One region of the Erwinia sp. SLM-02 genome, then DNA from elsewhere that is predicted to be linked to it. Evidence: predicted binding sites of a transcription regulator. Region 1 holds the regulator's gene; each other region holds the start of a gene.
What was found. Region 1 encodes PhoB, which activates phosphate uptake and scavenging genes when phosphate is short. Its sites were predicted from a motif close to CTGTCATAAAACTGNCNNAT; they were not measured.
Positions count from the first base shown of each region.

Region 2: the regulator PhoB is predicted to act here: its motif matches at 1,227-1,246, upstream of acuI (acrylyl-CoA reductase (NADPH)).
Region 3: the regulator PhoB is predicted to act here: its motif matches at 1,752-1,771, upstream of glpT (glycerol-3-phosphate transporter).
Region 4: the regulator PhoB is predicted to act here: its motif matches at 1,371-1,390, upstream of PGH32_RS23545 (MIP/aquaporin family protein).

Region 1 covers NZ_JAQISN010000001.1:112,184-115,331, reverse strand. The annotation lists gene phoR (phosphate regulon sensor histidine kinase PhoR) at 1-877, opposite strand, end outside; gene phoB (phosphate response regulator transcription factor PhoB) at 901-1,590, opposite strand; gene sbcD (exonuclease subunit SbcD) at 1,810-3,030, shown strand; gene PGH32_RS00580 (AAA family ATPase) at 3,027-3,148, shown strand, end outside.
Region 2 covers NZ_JAQISN010000001.1:916,689-919,836, forward strand. The annotation lists gene icd (NADP-dependent isocitrate dehydrogenase) at 1-964, shown strand, start outside; gene acuI (acrylyl-CoA reductase (NADPH)) at 1,274-2,257, shown strand; gene acuR (acrylate utilization transcriptional regulator AcuR) at 2,310-2,966, opposite strand.
Region 3 covers NZ_JAQISN010000007.1:57,828-60,975, reverse strand. The annotation lists gene metR (HTH-type transcriptional regulator MetR) at 1-787, shown strand, start outside; gene PGH32_RS23980 (DUF1456 family protein) at 885-1,355, shown strand; gene glpT (glycerol-3-phosphate transporter) at 1,907-3,148, shown strand, end outside.
Region 4 covers NZ_JAQISN010000006.1:102,075-105,222, reverse strand. The annotation lists gene PGH32_RS23560 (1,4-dihydroxy-2-naphthoate polyprenyltransferase) at 1-192, shown strand, start outside; gene rraA (ribonuclease E activity regulator RraA) at 298-783, shown strand; gene zapB (cell division protein ZapB) at 848-1,087, opposite strand; gene PGH32_RS23545 (MIP/aquaporin family protein) at 1,532-2,374, shown strand; gene glpK (glycerol kinase GlpK) at 2,429-3,148, shown strand, end outside.

The DNA of each region.
Region 1 (3,148 bases):
TTTCTGCCTCACGCTGCAGAATGCGCAGCATTCTCGGTACATCCACTTTCTCCTGCAGATCCAGCGCCGGAGCGGCTTCAATACGCGACAGCGTCAGCAGCTGCTTCACCAGGCTGTCCATCCTTCGCGTCTGTTCCTGCATGGTGTGCAGCGCCTTGTCGCGTACTCCACCTTCCAGCACCGAGTCATTCATCATTTCCAGATAGCCCTGCAGCACGGTGAGCGGCGTGCGCAGTTCATGGCTGACGTTGGCAAAGAAGTTGCGCCGTGCGCCCTCCAGCTGATGCATCTGGGTGACGTCCCTCGCCACCATCAGCCACTGCCCTTCGCTGTAGGGCATCACGCGGAACTCAATATGGCGATGGTTATTCAGCACCAGCGTCAGCGGGCGGCTAAAATCGCGCTGGCGTAAATAGCGGGTAAATTCAGGATAGCGCAGCAGGTTAAGGATATTCTGGCCGTTATCCTCCGGCCAGCGCAGCGCCAGCATCTGCTGGGCCAGGCCGTTACACCAGAAAATCGTCCCTTCTTCGGTGGTCAGGATCACCGCGTCGGGCAGCGATTCGGCACCGCTACGAAAGCGCTTAATCAGATGCCCAAGCTCGCGGCGGCGGCGGCGATTTCTCGCCTGCATCTGATAAAGGCCATAAAATAGCGGTTCCCAGCTGCCCCGTCCGCTTGGCGGGGTCATGCTGCGGTCAACCCACAGCCAGTGGGAAAGACGAAGTAAGTTATTGAAGTGGAAACCCAGCACGCAGAGCACTGAGACTAACAGCAGCCAGGGCAGATACCCGACCAGTAGCCCGAGCAATAGCGCGGGCAGGCTGGCGAGCAGCAGCTCCAGAAATAATCTCTTCCAGGAGAGGCGTTCCAACACGGTTCAGACTCCAGTGCGAACGATCAGTAGCGTGCAGAGAAACGGTAACCTGTTCCACGAACGGTTTGTACCATGCGATCGTGCCCGGTCAGCTCTAAGGCTTTACGCAGGCGACGAATATGCACGTCAACGGTACGGTCTTCGACGTAAACGTTAGTTCCCCAGACGTGGTTTAGCAACTGTTCACGGCTGTAAACCCGTTCAGGGTGAGTCATAAAGAAGTGCAGCAGCTTATACTCGGTCGGCCCCATTTCCAGCGGCTGGGTATCCGACATCACGCGGTGAGAGGACGGGTCAAGGCTCAGCCCCTGCATCTCAATAACCTCTTCCACCGCCATCGGTGAAATACGGCGCATCACGGCTTTAATACGCGCCATCAGCTCCTTCGGTGAAAACGGCTTGGTAATATAGTCGTCGGCACCCACTTCCAGGCCACGCACGCGGTCTTCTTCCTCACCGCGGGCCGTTAACATCATCACCGGAATATCGCGGGTCATCGCTTCACGCTTCAGATGCTTAATAAACTGAATGCCGGAGCCGCCCGGCAGCATCCAGTCCAGCAGAATCAAATCCGGCCAGGGTTCAATCAGCAGGCTGACCGCGCTGTCGTAATCCTCAGCTTCAATAGGTTGATAGTCGTTTTGTTCAAGAACGAAACACAACATCTCGCGGATTGGGGCTTCATCTTCAACTACCAAAATACGCTTAGCCATTATTGCTCCTGCGAATGTGACAGGCTGTCACGGGGGATATGCGGCGTCATTATGCGTCAGTTTTATGACACTTTTATGAAAAAAACACCCCTGGAATCGGGAGCATAGCGAAAAAGCAGTACGGATGATTTCATCCTGACCGCCGGCAATCACTTGCCCCGTTGACAGCAACAGCGTTTATAATCCCCCGCAACATCATCAGGCTATGCAGGGAGTGACATGCGCATCATTCATACCGCCGACTGGCATCTCGGACAGTTTTTCTATACCAAAAGCCGGGCGGCTGAACATCAGGCCTTTCTCGACTGGCTGCTGGAGCAGGCGGAAGCGGAGCAGGCTGATGCGATTATAGTCGCCGGTGATATTTTTGATACCGGATCGCCGCCGAGTTATGCCCGCGAGCTGTATAACCGCTTCGTGGTGAATTTACAGCAGACCGGCTGCCAGCTCGTGGTGCTGGGCGGCAACCACGATTCGGTGGCAACCCTGAATGAATCGCGCGAGCTGCTGGCCTGCCTCAATACCCGGGTGATCGCCGCCGCCAGCGACGATATTCGCGACCAGGTGCTGGTGCTCAATACGCGCGACGGCAAGCCGGGGGCGATACTGTGCGCCATTCCGTTCCTGCGTCCGCGTGACATTATGCGTAGCCAGAGCGGCCAGTCGGGGCGCGACAAGCAGCAAACCCTGCTGGAGGCCATCACCGATCATTATCAACGCTGCTGGCAGGAGGCGCTGGCGCAGCGGGCCGCCCTCAAACTGACGCTGCCGGTGATTGCCACCGGGCATCTGACCACCCTGGGCGTAACCAAAAGCGACGCGGTGCGCGATATCTACATCGGCACGCTGGACGCCTTCCCGGCCGATGCCTTCCCGCCCGCGGATTATATTGCGCTCGGCCATATCCACCGCGCCCAGCGCGTTGCCAACAGCGAACACATTCGCTACAGCGGCTCGCCCATCCCGCTGAGCTTTGATGAGCTGGGCAAAGAGAAAAGCGTTTTCGTGGTAGATTTTGCCGACGGAGCGCTGAGCCAGGTCACCCCGCTGCCAATCCCACTGTTCCAGCCGATGCGGATGATTAAAGGCTCGCTGGAGGAGATTGAAGCACAGCTGGCCGCGCTGGAGCCGGATCCGCAGGAAAAGTTAATCTGGCTGGATATTGAGATCGTCACCGATGACTGGCTCAGCGAACTTCAGCGCCGTATTCAGCAGCTGACCGAGTCGCTGCCGGTGGAGGTGGTGCTGCTTCGCCGCAGCCGCGAACAGCGTGAACGGGTTATCGCCCGGCAGAATAATGAAACCCTCAGCGAACTCAGCGTTGAAGAGGTGTTTGCCCGCCGCCTGGCGCTGGAGGAAGGTGAACCGGAGCGGCTGGCGCGCGCTGAAGCGCTGTTTGCGCAGACGCTGGAAGCCGTGCGCCACGAGGAGCAGCCGTGAAAATTTTAACCTTACGCTTTAAGAATCTGAACTCGCTGAAAGGCGAATGGAAAATCGACTTTAGCGCCGAGCCTTTCGCCAGCAACGGGCTGTTTGCCATCACCGGCCCCACCGGCGC
Region 2 (3,148 bases), 800 kb from region 1:
CGTGGCCATCAAAGGCCCACTGACTACCCCAGTCGGTGGTGGTATTCGTTCCCTGAACGTTGCGCTGCGTCAGCAGCTTGACCTCTACATCTGCCTGCGTCCGGTTCGTTACTACACCGGTACGCCAAGCCCGGTTAAACGCCCTGAAGATACCGACATGGTGATCTTCCGCGAAAACTCCGAAGATATCTATGCCGGTATCGAGTGGAAAGCGGGCACGCCGGAAGCGGATAAAGTGATCAAGTTCCTGCGTGACGAAATGGGCGTGAAGAAAATTCGCTTCCCTGAGCAGTGTGGTATCGGCGTTAAGCCGTGCTCTGAAGCCGGTACTAAGCGCCTGGTTCGTGCGGCCATCGAATACGCAATCACTAACGACCGTGATTCCGTGACCCTGGTTCACAAAGGCAACATCATGAAGTTCACCGAAGGCGCCTTCAAGGACTGGGGCTATGCTCTGGCACGCGAAGAGTTCGGCGGCGAGCTGATCGACGGCGGCCCGTGGGTGAAAATCAAGAACCCGAACACCGGCAAAGAGATCGTTATCAAAGACGTGATCGCCGACGCCTTCCTGCAGCAGATCCTGCTGCGTCCAGCCGAGTATGACGTTATTGCCTGTATGAACCTGAACGGTGACTACATCTCTGATGCCCTGGCGGCACAGGTTGGCGGTATCGGTATTGCTCCGGGCGCAAACATCGGTGACGAATGCGCCCTGTTCGAAGCCACCCACGGTACGGCACCTAAGTATGCAGGCCAGGATAAAGTGAACCCAGGTTCCGTTATCCTGTCCGCAGAAATGATGCTGCGCCATATGGAGTGGTTCGAAGCCGCAGACCTGATCGTTAAAGGCATGGAAGGCGCAATTAACGCCAAAACCGTGACCTATGACTTCGAGCGTCTGATGGACGGCGCTAAACTGCTGAAATCTTCAGAGTTTGGCGATGCAATGATCAGCCACATGTAATATGTGCCGTTGATGATTGTGAAGACGGGGGCCTTTTGGCCCCCGTTTTTGTTGGCAGCAGGCTAACGGTTATCAAAAAATCATCAGAGTAAGTTATCAAAATCCCCTCGTTCATACCGCAACAGTTATCCATCAGTGCTTCAGTTTGATTCTGATCAAAAATGCATCCGGTAATGCAATGAATAAACTCACAACTCTTGCATATCGGCAAAACGCTGGGATAGTAGCGATGTTTATTAGACGATCGGTCAATATTTTTATTATACTCCTGAATAATGACAGCCATACAACCGGACATACGAGGTAAAAATGTTTAAATATTTATTAATCAATGAAATAGAAGGTCGTTACTCTGCATTTTTTGTTGAAACCGCTGAAAGTGAGCTGCCTGAGGGGGATGTAACTGTCAATATCGACTACTCATCCATCAATTACAAAGATGCCCTGGCCATTACCGGGCGCGGCCCCATCGTCCGTCAATTCCCGATGGTGCCGGGTATCGATTTTGCAGGTACTGTGTCCGCCAGCTCACATCCGGATTTTCAGGCAGGCGATAAAGTTCTTCTGACCGGCTGGGGAGTAGGCGAAAAACACTGGGGTGGGCTATCCGAAAAAGCACGGGTAAAAGGGGACTGGCTGACGCCGCTGCCGGCTGGCGCAAACAGCAAACACGTAATGGCAATCGGGACAGCTGGCTTTACCGCAATGCTGTGTGTCGACGCGCTGCTGAATCATGGTGTTAAGCCTGAAGATGGGCCGGTACTGGTTACCGGTGCCAGCGGAGGGGTCGGCAGCATTGCGGCCATGATCCTTGCGTCGATGGGCTACCGTGTGACCGCGTCTACCGGTCGTCCGGAAGAATCCGCATGGCTCTATAAAACGGTCGGGGTGACCGATATTATTAATCGTACCGAGCTGTCCAGGCCTGGCAAACCGTTACAGAAAGAACGCTGGGCTGCCGCTATTGATACCGTTGGCAGCCACACGCTTTGTAATGCCTGCGCCGGGGTGCGCTATGGCAGCATTGTTGCAGCCTGCGGCATGGCACAGGGTATGAACCTGATGGGTAATGTGGCTCCGTTTATCCTGCGGGGTGTCACGCTGAAAGGGATTGACAGCGTCATGTTCGCGAAAGAGAAAAGAGCGGCGATCTGGCAGCAGGTATTAAAGCATTTACCAGAATCCACGCTGGATAGTCTGACCACCGTATATCCGCTCAGTGAGGCCATCAATGTGGCCGAAAAACTTCTGAATGGCGGAATTCGCGGCCGGGCCGTCATTCAATGCTGCTAAGTAAAGATACGGGGTTACTGATCGACTAAGGGGCCGGTATCGGCCTCTCTTTTTACCGTTTGGCCGTCTCATCCTGAGCTGGCTGATAACGTACGGACGTTTTGAAAAAACGCCAGAAATCGTACACAGGTTGGGTTGAACAATAAAGTTTGGCACGCATTACGGCACCTTCCCAGCCACTCCAGAAAATGGCCGCCAGCTGTTTGTCATCCATCTCTGAGCATATCTCACCGGACGATAAGGCATCGAACAGACAGGCCGCAACCAGAGCTTGCCAGCGCTCAAGAATATCCTGTAGCTGTTTAATAAAGGACGGCGGAAGCCCCGGGCTCTCCTGCATCATATTTCCCACCAGGCAGCCCCGGGTGAAGTCATACTTATTAATCCCGTCACAGGCATCGTGGATAAAATTTTCCAGACGTAACATGGGGGCGCAGGATGGTGTATGCAGATGTTTTTTAAGTTTATGCTCGAAGAAACTGTCATAGGCATCAAGAACGGTCTGTGCATATTCCTCTTTGCTCTTGAAGTAATAATAAAATGAGCCTTTAGGGACACTGGCATTTTTGACAATGGCATCGACTCCCGTCGAAAGAAAACCATTCTGCGTCAGCAGTTCAAGTCCGCTGCGGATCAGATCATTGCGGGTATCTGCATAGGTGCTTTCTGTTTTTCGTGGTCTTCCCCGCCCGCGAGTTTCGCTGGTCATGACTCATCTCCTGCATGTGTAAGCGGCAAAGCATAAGTGATTTTGCGCGAAAGCATCAATCAGATTATCCCCGACGGTTGTGAAGGCGTCTCCACTGCGGACTGACAGCGATAGTGCCTGCCACCCCAACATCACCGCAGGTCATTTGAGTAAACCTCCTGCAAGCTTTCCAGTACTGAGTG
Region 3 (3,148 bases), on a different contig from region 1:
AAGCCAGCCGCTGCGCTTTACGCCACAGGGGGATATTCTGCTGCAGCTGGCCGAGCAGGTGCTGCCACAAATTCAGCAGGCGCTGCAGGCCTGCCATGAGCCGCACCAGACCACGTTGAGAATCGCTATTGAATGCCACAGCTGTATTCAGTGGCTGACTCCGGCGCTGAATAATTTCCGTAAGAGCTGGCCGCAGGTGGTGATGGACTTTAAATCCGGCGTGACGTTTGACCCGCAGCCCGCTCTTCAGCAGGGCGAACTGGATATCGTGCTGACCTCTGATATTCTGCCGCGCAGCGGCCTCTTCTATTCACCCATGTTTGATTTCGAGGTACGACTGGTGGTGGCCCCTGACCACCCTCTGGCCAGCGTGGACCATATTTCGCCGGAAGATCTGGCCAGTGAAGTGCTGCTCATTTATCCGGTACAGCGCCAGCGTCTTGATATCTGGCGCCATTTCCTGCAGCCCGCGGGCGTCAGCCCGGCGCTGAAAAGCGTGGATAACACCCTGCTGTTAATTCAGATGGTTTCCGCACAGATGGGCATTGCTGCCCTGCCACACTGGGTGGTGGAGAGTTTTGAACATCAGGGCCTGATCGTCACCAAAACGCTCGGTGAAGGTCTGTGGAGCAGGCTTTACGCCGCGGTACGTGAAGGAGAACAACGTCAGCCGGTCGTGGAAGCCTTTATTCGTTCCGCACGGCAGCACGCCTGCGATCATTTGCCCCGGGTCCGGGATGCCTCACGTCCTGGAACACCCTTGCCGACATCATTTACCCATCCCTGACGCATTTCGCCGGCGAAGACCGGCGGTTTTTCCTGTTTAACCGCTCAATTGGCTCTATAATGCGCTCACTGCAATAGTTTCAATTAAGAGAGTGTTTATGACGAATAATGATGTCCTGCGCAGCGTGCGTTACATGCTGGATCTGAGCGATGCAAAAGTGGTGAGCATTCTGGCGCTGGCAGAGAGCGAAGTAGCCGAAGCCGAAGTGCACAGCTTCCTGAAAAAAGAAGATGAGCCAGGTTACCGCCCTTGCCCGGATGTCGTTATGGGTTATTTTCTTAACGGTCTGATTTTTGAACGCCGTGGAAAAAGTGAAGAAGCGCCGGTACCTTCAATTGAGCGCAAGATGACCAACAATATCATCATGAAAAAGCTGCGCGTGGCCTTCGATTTAAAAACAACCGATATTATTGAACTGCTGAAAAGCGCCGATTTTGCGGTAGGACAATCCGAAATTGGCGCCATCTTCCGCAAGCCGGGTCACAAAAACTATCGCGAATGTGGCGATCAGATCCTGCGCAATTTTCTGAAAGGCCTCGCGATGAAAATACGTCCGGCTAAAAAATAAATATTTAATTTAATTCAATCGATTAACGTCTGTCTCAGGCGTTAATTTATTAAAATTATTAAATTATGATCCCCTCAACTTTCCTGAAAACTCCAGTATCTGTCGGATGATCGTCCCGTCAACGTCATTCACATCGGCGACGCGAGTATTGTCATAAATTTCGATGATAGCAGCACGATCGGGTGTTCCCCTTTCCTAGCCGCGTTACAGACACTGCTGTAATCCCGCTTTTTTATCATGGATAAAATTTTGCTGAGAAATACGTTTTCATTCAGCGTATACACGTCCAGCATTCGTGAATTCTAACGGATACGGCCTCACCAGCGTGACGCTGGTCACAAAATAAAGTTCACATCCGAAAATATCACTGCATTTAATGATGCAGATATAGCCATTTCGTCATAAAAATGTAACATTCGCGCCCCTAGTTACCAAGATTTTTTCGAATATCGCCATAATGCTTTCGAAAAGGAACATTTTTCTAATGAAAGATTGCTGACTTTTCAACATAGCCAGGCGTGAACATCGTTACTTGAGCCATGGGGGCCATGATGTTAAGTATTTTCAAACCCGCAGCACATCAGCCACGCGTTGATGCCAGCCGCGTTGACCCGCTGTACCGTAAGCTCCGCTGGCAGATCTTTCTGGGGATTTTCTTCGGTTACGCCGCCTACTATCTGGTGCGTAAAAACTTCGCGCTGGCGATGCCCTACCTTGTCGAGCAGGGTTTTTCGCGTGGTGATTTAGGATTTGCCCTGTCAGGTATCTCCATCGCCTACGGTTTTTCGAAATTTATTATGGGTTCGATTTCCGACCGCTCAAATCCACGCGTATTTCTGCCTGCCGGGCTGATTCTTGCCGCCTTGGTGATGTTGTTTATGGGATTTGTCCCCTGGGCAACGTCAAGCATCATGGTGATGTTCGTTCTGCTGTTCCTGTGCGGCTGGTTCCAGGGTATGGGATGGCCTCCGTGTGGCCGTACAATGGTGCACTGGTGGTCGCAGAAAGAACGAGGTGGCATCGTTTCCGTCTGGAACTGCGCACATAATGTGGGTGGTGGTATTCCTCCGCTGCTGTTCCTGTTGGGCATGGCCTGGTTTAATGACTGGAAAGCCGCACTTTATATGCCGGCCTTCGGCGCGATCCTGATTGCGATTATTGCGTTTGCTCTGATGCGCGATACACCGCAGTCCTGTGGTCTGCCTCCGATTGAAGAATACAAAAATGACTATCCACCGGACTATGATGAAAAGCATGAAGAAGAGCTGACCGCAAAACAGATTTTCATGCAGTACATTCTGCCGAACAAACTGCTGTGGTACATCGCTCTGGCAAACGTGTTTGTCTATTTGCTGCGTTACGGGGTTCTTGACTGGTCACCTACCTATCTGAAAGAAGTGAAACACTTTACGCTGGATAAATCCTCGTGGGCGTATTTCTTCTATGAGTATGCGGGTATTCCAGGCACCCTGCTGTGCGGCTGGATGTCAGATAAAGTGTTCAAAGGTAACCGTGGCGCTACCGGCGTCTTCTTTATGACGCTTGTGACCATCGCGACGATTGTTTACTGGATGAACCCCGCAGGGAATCCCGGCGTGGATATGGCCTGCATGATGGTCATTGGCTTCCTGATTTACGGTCCTGTGATGCTGATCGGTCTGCATGCCCTTGAACTGGCACCGAAAAAAGCGGCGGGTACTGCCGCAGGCTTTACCGGGCTGTTTGGCTATCTGGGTGGCTCTGTTGCTGCCAGCGCTATCGTGGGATACACCGTTGACTACTTTGGTTGGGAC
Region 4 (3,148 bases), on a different contig from region 1:
CTGTTTACGCTGCTGAATAATCCGCACCCGTTTGGCTGGCTGTTCCTGCTGGCGGTGCCGCTGCTGTGGCAGCAGATGCGCTATGTGCTGCATGAATCCAGCGCGATGGCGATGCGCCCGCTGCTGGTGAGAACGGTCAAAACGGCACTGCTGATCAACGTGCTGTTTGCCGTTGGGCTGCTGCTCAGCTAAACGCGATGTGCTTGAGCCATCGCAACTTTTAACAATTGATGATTTTGCCAACAGTGATGATTAAGCGATATACTTAAGCTTCCTGTAGCAAACAGACGAAATCCTATGAAATACGATACCTCAGAACTGTGCGACATCTATCATGAAGATGTGAATGTCGTGGAACCGCTCTTCTCAAACTTTGGTGGCCGCACCTCGTTTGGTGGGCAAATCATTACGGTAAAATGTTTCGAGGACAACGGTCTGCTTTATGATTTGCTCGAGGAGAACGGCCGTGGGCGGATCCTGCTGGTCGACGGTGGCGGCTCCGTTCGCCGCGCGCTGGTTGACGCTGCCCTGGCCAGGCTGGCGGTCCAGAACGAGTGGGAAGGCATCGTGATTTACGGTTCAGTGCGCCAGGTAGACGACCTGGAAGAGCTGGATATTGGCATTCAGGCCATCGCAGCTATTCCCGCCGGTGCGGCAGGTGAAGGCATTGGTGAAAGCGATGTGCGCGTTAACTTCGGTGGCGTAACCTTCTTCTCTGGCGATCATTTGTATGCCGATAACACCGGCATGATCCTGTCAGAAGACCCGCTCGATCTCGAATAGCGAATACAAAAACGGGTGCCGATGGCACCCGCTCTCTGCAGATTCACTTTATAAAAGTGAAACCTTAAACCTCTTCCATTTTACCCAGCAATGCCCGCAGACGATCCTGCCAGACATGCTGCTCTTCCTTTAGCTGCTGATTTTCACGAACCAGCGCTTCACTGTTGCCAGCAGCATGTTGAACTTGCTGACTCAGATTTCCATTCTGTTCTTTAAGCTCTTCGATCTCCATCTGCAACAGCGTGATGGTATCAATCGCCTGCTGCACTTTTGCTTCCAGTTTCTCGAATACTTCAAATGACATATCTATAACCTCTCCTAATCGCAGGGCGCTGATGATGCTAGCCGCAGGGATAAGGAGTGAACCGACATTCCGCGGATAACAACGATCCTTCGATTGTAAGTAGACGCGCAGGGCAAGTCCAGCGGCTAAGCCATATGGGGCGCAGTCTGTAACAATTTTCAGCGTAGACCTGGTCTGCGTAACATTTTCACCGACGACGATTGGCCCCGCGTTAAATATTTTCGCATTTCGTTACCGCTTAAACGCGCAACATCGTGATTAGTACGCGCCAGAAACACGCGAATTCGCTCATTTTTATGACACAGCACACAACTTTTGATTTCGCTATTTCTCGTTTATGCTCGTTAACGATAAATTTACATCAGCCCTACAACAGACTTGGGCGGCTCAGGGAATGAGAAAACGAAGATAGTAAACTCTTAACTCGCCTTCAGGAATTTCAACATGAGTCATGCAACAAGCACACTTAAAGGACAATGCATCGCCGAGTTTCTTGGTACCGCGACCATCCTCTTCTTTGGTGCAGGCTGTGTCGCTGCATTAAAACTCGCTGGTGCCGGCTTTGGTCAGTGGGAAATCAGCATCGTGTGGGGCATTGCCGTTGCCATGGCGATCTACCTCAGCGCGGGCATCTCAGGTGCGCATCTCAACCCTGCAGTCAGCATTGCCCTCTGGTTATTTGCCAACTTCGATGGGCGTAAAGTGGTTCCCTATATCATTGCTCAGATAGCCGGCGCGTTTTGCGCGGCTGCACTGGTGTACGGCCTGTATTACAATTTATTCCTCGACTACGAGCAGACCCACCAGCTGGTGCGCGGCAGCGTCGAAAGCCTGGACGTGGCCGGCGTGTTTTCAACCTACCCAAACCCGCACATTAGCGTGGGGCAGGCATTCCTGGTTGAAGCCGTGATCACCGCCGTAATGATGGCGCTGATTATGGCACTGACCGACGACGGCAATGGTCTGCCGCGCGGTCCTCTGGCCCCGCTGTTAATCGGCCTGCTGATTGCCGTGATTGGTGCCGCGATGGGTCCGCTGACCGGTTTTGCCCTGAACCCGGCGCGTGATTTCGGTCCTAAGCTGTTCGCATCACTCGCAGGCTGGGGCAGCATGGCCTTCACCGGCGGTCGCGATATTCCGTACTTCCTGGTCCCTATCTTCGGACCGATGCTCGGTGCAATCGTTGGAGCATTTGGTTACCGTTCTCTGATCGGCCGCAATCTGCCGGGCCAGACCGCGGTAAAACAGGACGAAGTGGTACAGCGCGCTGCACAGCGTAAAGCGTAATCCTGCTATACCCGTTTCGGCGGGTATCACTCTTGAACTCATCAGGAAAAAATTATGACCGTAGAGAAAAAATATATCGTTGCGCTCGACCAGGGAACTACCAGCTCACGTGCGGTAATCCTGGACCATGACTCCAATATCGTTGCGGTATCGCAGCGCGAATTCCAGCAAATCTACCCAAAAGCGGGCTGGGTTGAGCATGATCCTATGGATATCTGGGCTTCACAGAGCTCCACGCTGGTCGAGGTGCTGGCGCATGCGGATATTCGTTCTGATGAGATTGCGGCAATTGGTATCACCAACCAGCGCGAAACCACCATCATCTGGGACAAAGAAACCGGTAAGCCGATCTACAACGCGATCGTCTGGCAGGACCCACGTACCGCTGACTACTGCGCAAAACTGAAGAAAGAAGGCCTGGAAGAGTATATCCAGCACACAACCGGCCTGGTGATTAACCCGTACTTCTCCGGCACCAAAGTGAAGTGGATCCTCGATCACGTGGAAGGCTCGCGTGAGCGCGCCCGCCGCGGAGAGCTGCTGTTCGGCACCGTCGACTCCTGGCTGGTGTGGAAAATGACGCAGGGACGGGTACACATCACCGACTTTACTAATGCCTCACGCACCATGATGTTTAACATTCACAAGCTGGAATGGGATCAGCGCATGCTGGAAATCCTTGATATTCCGCGTGAAATGCTGCCAGAGGTGAAATCCTCTTCCGAGGTGTACGGCCAGACCAACATCGGTGGTAAAGGCGGTACGCGTATTCCT